Regions from separate parts of the Rhizobium sp. KNZ2-6A genome, predicted to be linked through region 1. Evidence: predicted binding sites of a transcription regulator. Region 1 holds the regulator's gene; the other holds the start of a gene.
The links. The regulator LexA, encoded in region 1, represses DNA repair genes until DNA is damaged. The targets are predictions, from matches to a motif close to TGTTCNNNNTGTGTTCNG.
Positions count from the first base shown of each region.

Region 2: the regulator LexA is predicted to act here: its motif matches at 2,078-2,095, upstream of ACPYOP_RS13685 (ATP-dependent helicase).

Region 1 is NZ_JBNDIC010000052.1:2,898-6,924, forward strand. It holds gene ACPYOP_RS27000 (ComEC/Rec2 family competence protein) at 1-1,264, shown strand, start outside; gene lexA (transcriptional repressor LexA) at 1,245-1,967, opposite strand; gene ACPYOP_RS27010 (VOC family protein) at 2,391-3,278, shown strand; gene kdsA (3-deoxy-8-phosphooctulonate synthase) at 3,275-4,027, shown strand, end outside.
Region 2 is NZ_JBNDIC010000016.1:81,540-85,566, forward strand. It holds gene ACPYOP_RS13685 (ATP-dependent helicase) at 1-2,008, opposite strand, end outside; gene ACPYOP_RS13690 (SMP-30/gluconolactonase/LRE family protein) at 2,276-3,151, shown strand; gene secD (protein translocase subunit SecD) at 3,264-4,027, opposite strand, start outside.

The DNA.
Region 1 (4,027 bases):
CGATCGGCCGTCGCTCAGCCTTCGCAATGTCGCGCTATCTGCCATCGTCATCCTCATTCTGTCGCCGTCGCAGGTGCTGGGCCCAAGCTTTCAGATGTCCTATGCCGCGACGCTGGCGCTGGTCTCGGGCTATTCGCTATGGAAACGACGACGGCCTCGCGAAAACATCCTCTCGCGTGTCCGTCTGTTGAGCCCGCTGCTCTTCGTCTCGCGCTTCTTCGGTGGCGTGCTGTCGACCTCGTTCATCGGTGGCGCATCGACGGCCATCTTCTCGATCGAGCATTTTCACCGGCTGGCGACATATGGGCTTGCCGCCAACCTCGCGGCCATGCCGGTGGTCTCTTTCATTGTCATGCCGTTCGGCATGGCGGCAATGCTGCTCATGCCCTTCGGCCTGGACGGGCCACTCTGGAAAGTCACCGGCGAGGGACTGGAGCTCGTCATCCTGATCGCCAAAACCGTGGCTGGTTGGGGAGGCGACATCACCTTCGGCCGCCAACCCGGCTGGTTGATGCCGACCTTCATTGCCGGCTTCCTGATCATGACCATGTTGCGGAGCCGGCTTCGCCATCTGGGCCTGCTGTTGCTGCTTTCATCCACTGGCGTGGCTGCATTCGGCTCCGCCGTGCCGAAGCCGGATCTGATGATTTCCGAGGACGGTGTTCTGGTTGCGCTGCGGCAGGACGATATACTCGCCACAAATCGCGAAAGGCCGCAGGCCTTCATTTTCGAACAATGGCAGAAGGCGCTGGTCGCAACCGAACACCAGCCTCCCATTATTCTCCCCAGTGACAGCCGGCTTCCGCAGATCAACAAGACGACCGATCGCCGTAGGCGATTAAGCAGCGAAGAACAGAAAGCGGTCCGCAAGGCAATGGAAGAGGCGCTGGATCGGACGATGCAAGGAAGTTTCGCCTGTCAGAAGGGCGCGTGGTGCGTGGCGATGCTCGATAATGGCGCCATGTTGGTCACCATCGAAAATGCTGCCTATCTGCCGCCGGCTTGCGATACCGCGCAAATCGTCGTCACATCGATCCGGCTGCGGCTCGATCATTGCCGCTCCGGCGCAATGCTCATAACCGGCGCAACATTGCGGCGAACTGGCTCTCTCGAAATGACCCTCGGCGCAGATACGCCAACCGTTTCGACGGCATTCAAAAACCCGCAGCGACCATGGACGCGGCATCGAACTTACGATTGGCGCGCAGACAAGTTCGCCACGCCAATCACGCTGAAATCACCGGTCAGTGATAACGCCGAATAAGGCCGACGAGCTTCCCTTGGACCTTGACGCGATCCGGCCCGAAGATACGGGTTTCATAGGCTGGGTTGGCGGCTTCCAGCGCGATGGAGGCGCCCTTGCGGCGGAAGCGCTTCAGCGTCGCCTCTTCGTCGTCGACGAGCGCAACGACGATATCGCCGGGATTGGCCGTCGTCGAATTGCGGATGATGACCGTGTCGCCATCGAAAATTCCGGCGTCGATCATCGAATCGCCCCTGACCTCCAGTGCATAATGCTCGCCGGAGCCGAGCATATCGGCGGGAACGGTAATGTCATGCGTATTGTTCTGAATGGCGGAAATCGGAACGCCGGCGGCGATGCGCCCCATGACCGGTACCGATACCGAACTGTTCTGGTCGTCGTTGGCAACTTTCGCCGGGGCGGGCGGCGCGACCGGCTGAGATTTGCCGAGACTGCCCTCGATAACGCTCGGCGAAAAGCCACGACGCGGCTGCAGGCTCGAATTATAGGCCTCCGGCAGCTTGATGACTTCGAGCGCTCGCGCCCTGTTCGGCAAGCGGCGAATGAAGCCTCGTTCCTCGAGCGCCGTGATCAGACGGTGAATGCCGGATTTTGATGCCAGATCCAGTGCGTCCTTCATTTCGTCGAAAGATGGCGGGACACCGGACTCTTTCATCCGCTCGTGAATGAAGAGAAGCAGTTCCTGCTGCTTGCGAGTCAACATCGTCTTGGAACCCCAAATCAAGAAAATCGTCGTGAAACAAATCCAGAACGGACACTATATGTTCCATATGTGTTCCGCAAGTGCTTAAATTTCAGTAAAGCTTCGCCGGGCCGATCAAATAATTGCCGTCATCGAATGGATCGCTTGAAATTCCTCGGGAATTATATCCGCGCTAATTCAGCGATAAATATGAGAAATGCCGCTTTGTTCGCTTTATGGACGCTTCACCTCTATCCTGTTCACTTCAAGTGCGGATAAAGACGACGGTTGTCACCTAAGCCGGCTACAGTTGAGAATCAGCGCGTTCCCGTTGTCAGGGTGCATCCGACTCACATTCTCTTGCGCCTTCACAGCTTGGCTTTCGTCTTGAATTGAGCATTGTATGGGCGCAAATCTGCTCTCGCAGGCAAACAAGGGAGGACCATGACTTTGTCGCCGCATCCGCTTGATCATCTCGTGCTGCCGACCGTCAACATCGCTCTGGCGCGCGAGCGCCTGGGCAAGCTGGGCTTCACGGTGGCTCCGGATGCCCGCCATCCTTTCGGCACGGAAAATGCCTGCGTCTTCCTTGCCGACAAGACCTATCTCGAACCTTTGGGCGTAGCATCGCAGGAACAATGCGAGACGAGCATTGCCGACGGCAATGTCTTCGTTGCGCGCGACCAGGCCTATCGCTTCCGCGTCGCCGAGGATGGATTTTCGGCCCTGGTTTTCGGCACGGAGGATGCCGTTAGCGATGACGAGCGTTTCAATGCGGCCGCGATCTCGGCTGGGCGCATGCTGGATTTCTCCCGGCCGATGAAGATGCCGGATGGAACGGAAACCACGGCCGGTTTTCGTCTCGCATTTGCGGCCGATCTGCGCGCGCCGGATTTCCTGGCCTTCTGCTGCCAGCGCATCAATCCGCTGCCGGCCGATCGCAGCGCGCTCGAGCGTCACGAAAACGGCGTGACCGGCATCGCGCGGGTGGCGCTTTCCGCGCTGAAACCAGCGGCGTATCGCACCTTCTTCGAAGAGATCGTTGGCGGCCCGCGGGTCTCGGAACACTCCTTCGGCCTGACGATCAAGGCAGCCAATGTCGATGTGGAAGTTTTGACGCCGGAAGGAATGGAAGCATTCTACGATTTGCCTGTTCACACCAGCGATCCCGGGCTGAGAGCACGCGCAATCCTTTTCAAAACGCGCGATCTTTCCGTGACATCGTCGCATTTCACTGCTAACGGCGTCACCTACACGCGTAAGAACAATCGTATACTGGCAAGGCTGGCGCCCGGACAGGGCGCATTATTCGCCTTCGAGGAGATAGCATGAGCACGAATTCCGAAGTCACCGTCGGCGAGGGTGCCTCCAAGGTCCTCTTTTCCAATACCGCCAAGCTGTCGCTGATTGCCGGCCCCTGCCAGATGGAGAGCCGCGACCATGCTTTCATGGTCGCCGGAGTTCTGAAGGAGCTCTGTGGTAAGCTCGGCATCGGCCTTGTCTACAAATCCTCCTATGACAAGGCGAACCGGACCTCTCTGTCAGGCAAGCGCGGCATCGGCTTGGAAAAATCCATGGAAGTCTTTGCCGACCTCAAGAAGGAATATGGCTTTCCGGTTTTGACTGACATTCACACGGAAGAGCAGTGCGCTGTCGTCGCCAAGACGGTCGATATCCTGCAGATCCCGGCTTTCCTGTCGCGCCAGACCGATCTCCTGGTTGCAGCCGCCAAGACCGGCCGTGTCGTCAACGTCAAGAAGGGTCAGTTCCTCGCGCCGTGGGATATGAAGAACGTGCTTGCCAAGCTCAATGAGAGCGGCAATCCGAATATTCTTCTGTGCGAGCGCGGTGCCTCCTTCGGCTATAACACGCTGGTTTCGGATATGCGCTCGCTACCGATCATGGCGGCCATGGGCGCGCCTGTCATCTTCGATGCGACCCATTCCGTACAGCAGCCCGGCGGGCAGGGCGGTTCTACCGGCGGCGACCGTCGATTCGTCGAGACGCTGGCGCGCGCCGCAGTCGCTGTCGGCGTCGCGGGTGTTTTTGTCGAGACGCATGAGGACCCGGACAATGCGCCC
Region 2 (4,027 bases), on a different contig from region 1:
CGGCTGCGCTTTCGGCCCGCGCTTGCGGCCAGCCGCAGACCTCAAAGAACTGCAGCAATGTCGCCGGGATGAAGCGGGTGCGCGAGGCGAAGACATGCTTGTCGCCCTGCGCATGCTGGCCATGCACGAAGAACCGTTGCGGAATGACGAGATCGAGATTGTCCTTAGCCCGGGTCATGGCGACATAGAGCAGCCGCCGCTCTTCCTCAATCTCGGCGGAGGATCCGACGGCGAGATCGGCGGGGATGCAGCCGTCGACGGCGTTGAGGATGAAGACCTTCGTCCATTCCTGGCCCTTGGCGGAATGGATGGTCGAAAGGATCAGATAATCTTCGTCGAGCAGCGGCACGCCGGCCTGATCGCTGGTGGCGTCAGGCGGATCGAGCGTCAATTCGGTGAGGAAGCGCTCGCGCGAGCCGTAGCCCGCGGCAATCTGTTCGAGCTGGACGAGATCCGCCTGGCGCGTCGCGGCATCCTCATGCACGCGTTCCAGATGCGGCTCATACCATTGGCGAACCAGGCCGATTTCCGCCGGCCAGCCGGCATTGCCGCTTTTGACCTCGCGCATGGTCTCGACGAAGGCGGTCCAGTCGTCTCCGGTGCGGGGCGGCGGCGGCAGCTCCGTCAGCGCCGTGATCGGGCTTGCCTCTTCGCCGATCTGGTCGAGCACGCGCTGCGCCGTGGATGGGCCAACGCCGGGCAGGAGCTGCATCAGGCGAAAGCCGGCCACGCGGTCGCGCGGGTTCTGGGCAAAGCGCAGCGCCGCCAGCATGTCCTTAACATGGGCGCTGTCGAGAAATTTCAGCCCGCCGAATTTGACGAAGGGAATGTTGCGCCGGGTGAGCTCCACTTCGAGCGGGCCGCTATGGCTCGAAGTGCGGAAAAGCACAGCCTGCTGCTTGAGCCTTGCACCGCCCTCGCGATTTTCCAGCACCTGATCGGCGATGTAGCGCGCCTGATCGGCCTCGTCGCGCACCGTTACCAGCCGCGGCCGCTCCATGCTCTGCCGCTCGGTGCGCAGGTTCTTGGTGAAGCGCTCGGAGGCAAGATCGATCACGGCATTGGCGGCGGCCAGGATCGGCTGTGTCGAGCGATAGTTGCGGTCGAGCGTGACGATATCAGCCGATGGCGTGAAAGCCTTGGGGAAATCGAGAATGTTGCGCACGGTCGCGGCGCGGAAGGAATAGATCGACTGGGCGTCGTCGCCGACGACGGTCAATCCGCGGCCATCCGGCTTCAGCGCCAGCAGGATGGAGGACTGCAGCCGGTTGGTGTCCTGATATTCATCGACAAGCACATGATCGAAACGGCTGCCGATATCCTCGGCGATCAGCGGCTCCTGCAGCATATGCGCCCAATAGAGCAACAGGTCGTCGTAATCGAGTACGTTCTGCACCTGCTTTGCCTCGACATAACAGGCGAAAAGATCGCGCAGCTGCTGCTCCCACATGGCGCACCAGGGAAAGAAGTCGCGCAGCACGCCATCGAGCGGCGCTTCCGCATTGACGGAGCGTGAATAGATGGCAAGGCAGGTCGCCTTGGTCGGGAAGCGGTTTTCCGTCTTGGAGAAGCCGAGGTCGTGTCGCGCGAGGTTCATGAGGTCGGCGCTGTCTTCCCGGTCGTGGATCGTGAAGGCCGGATCGATGCCGATCTGCTCGGCATAATCCCGCAACAGGCGCGCGCCGATGCCATGGAAAGTGCCGCTCCAGGCAAGCGCATCGGCGGTGATGCCTGCATTGGCACCCAGCACCTCGCGGCAGATCCGCTCGACGCGGCGGCCCATCTCGGCGGCGGCGCGGCGCGAAAAGGTCATCAGCAGGATGCGGCGCGGATCGGCACCCCTAACGATCAGATGCGCCACACGATGGGCAAGCGTATTCGTCTTGCCGGAACCGGCACCGGCGATGACGAGCAGCGGTCCGGCGACATGGCCGGTATCCGCAGTCGTGCCGTGTTCCACCGCCAGGCGCTGCTCCGGGTTCAATTTTTCCAGATAGGCGGCAGTCATCAATTCTCCTGGATGGGCGAGGAAGCCGGGCGCGACCCGCGACGAATCGCAGGCGTGAAAATATCTGAGTGTTCTATGGATGTTCCGAATCGGCAGGACCTGTCAAGTTTGAGGAAATTCCCTCGCCGATGCGAAGTTTTGCGCAAGAATTTCATTCGGATTTGGTGGAGGTGGCTCGAAAAGAACTTTGTTCGTTCTTATGTATCATTATGGCGCGGCACTTTTGAGTATGGGTTTTTGCAGGGCGTTGAGTGAAGGTTTCCGAATATGAACGAAACGATCGCCACTGGGCTGCGCCTGCCTGGCGGACTGGTGGCTCTGCCGGACGGGCGCATTGCGCTTGTTGAGACGGACCCAAGTCGCCGTTACCTGAAGCTTTTCGATACGAGCGGCGCCTATGAGGAGCTGTGTCGGATCGGCGGCAGCCCGACCGGAATCGCGATTGATGGAGACGGTTGCTTCTGGGTGGCAGGCGGCCCGGAGAATTCGCTCATCAGGCTCTCGCCGCAGGGGCGGATCCGCCAGGTAATAGAGGGGAGCGCCGACGGCCTGTTTCTTCATCCGAACGCGCTCGCTTTCGGGCCTGACGGTCTGCTCTACATGACCGATTCCGGCATCCGCCTCACCGATCTGCTGGAAAGAGGGCATATCCATCCAGATTTTTTCAAGGCTGCCTATAACGGCTGCGTCTATCAGATCGATCCCGCCGAAGGCCGGGTGATCCGCGTCCTGGCCGCCGGCCTGCTGCTTGCCAGCGGCATCGCCTTCGGGCCCGACGGGCTGCTTTACTACAGCGAGACGCTGACCGGAAAAATCCATCGGCAGATCGTCGGCGGGCGGCAGGAAATGTTCGCACAGTCGATGAGGTCGCCCGCGGTCAACGTGCTGCGCGGGCCATCGGGCCTGGCCTTCGATCGCAGCGGCACGCTTTATTGCGCCATGTCCGGCCTTGGCGAAATTTGTCTGATCGATACCGAGGGTATGATGGCCGGCCATATCCGAACCAATGGCGCGCGACCGGGCGGCATCGCCTTCACCGTCGATGGCAAGCACCTACTCGTCAGCGAACAGGAGAATGGTGTCATAGAGAAGATAACGGCGCCTCGTCCGGGCCTGCCGTTGGGTAAACCGTCCATTTCCTAAAGCGCTTTACGATTTTCGGCCAGCGCTCGCATGCATTTTGCTGGGCATGCTTTCATCCGGCTGACGGACATGCCCGAAGCCCGGGCATGTCCCTTTCTCATATATTCGCTGCTTATTCGGCCGCTGGGATCTGCTTGTCCTTGTCGGCCTTGCCGTCCGCCGGCTTGGCGTCGTTGGCGACGACCTTGGCATGGCGGCGGCGCCAGTCGCCGAGGAAGAGCAGGATCGGCGCGGCGATGAAGACCGACGAGGCGCCAGCGACGAGGATACCGAACACCATCGGGATCGCGAAGCTGGAGACGGCGCTGCCGCCCCAGATCGCCATCGGCACCAGCGCCAGGAAGGCGGTGGCGTTGGTATAGAGGCTTCGCGCCAGGGTCTCGTTGATCGACTTGTCGATGATATCTCGCAGCGGCATCGACTTGTAGAGCCGCATGTTTTCACGCATGCGGTCATAGACCACGACCTTGTCGTTCACCGAATATCCCACAAGCGTCAGGATCGCGGCGATGGCCGTCAGGTTGAAATCGAGGCCGGTAATCGCGAAGAAGCCGATCGCCTTGGTGACGTCGAGTACCAGTGTGACGATGGCGCCGACCGCGAACGGCCATTCGAAACGATACCAGATGTAGAACAGCATCGCCAAGCTGGCGATCACCACCGACAGGATGCCGGCCCAGGCAAGCTCGCCCGAGACCTTCGGCCCGATGACATCGGTGCCTTCGATCGTCGCGCTCGGGTCGATCTTGACGATTTCGGCCTTGAGCTTGGTCACCGCGGCGGTCTGAGCCTCTTCACCGCCGTCCTGGCGCTGGGCGCGGACAAGGAGGCTGTTGTTGTCGCCGAAGGACTGCAGTGCGATTTCGCCGAGGCCGA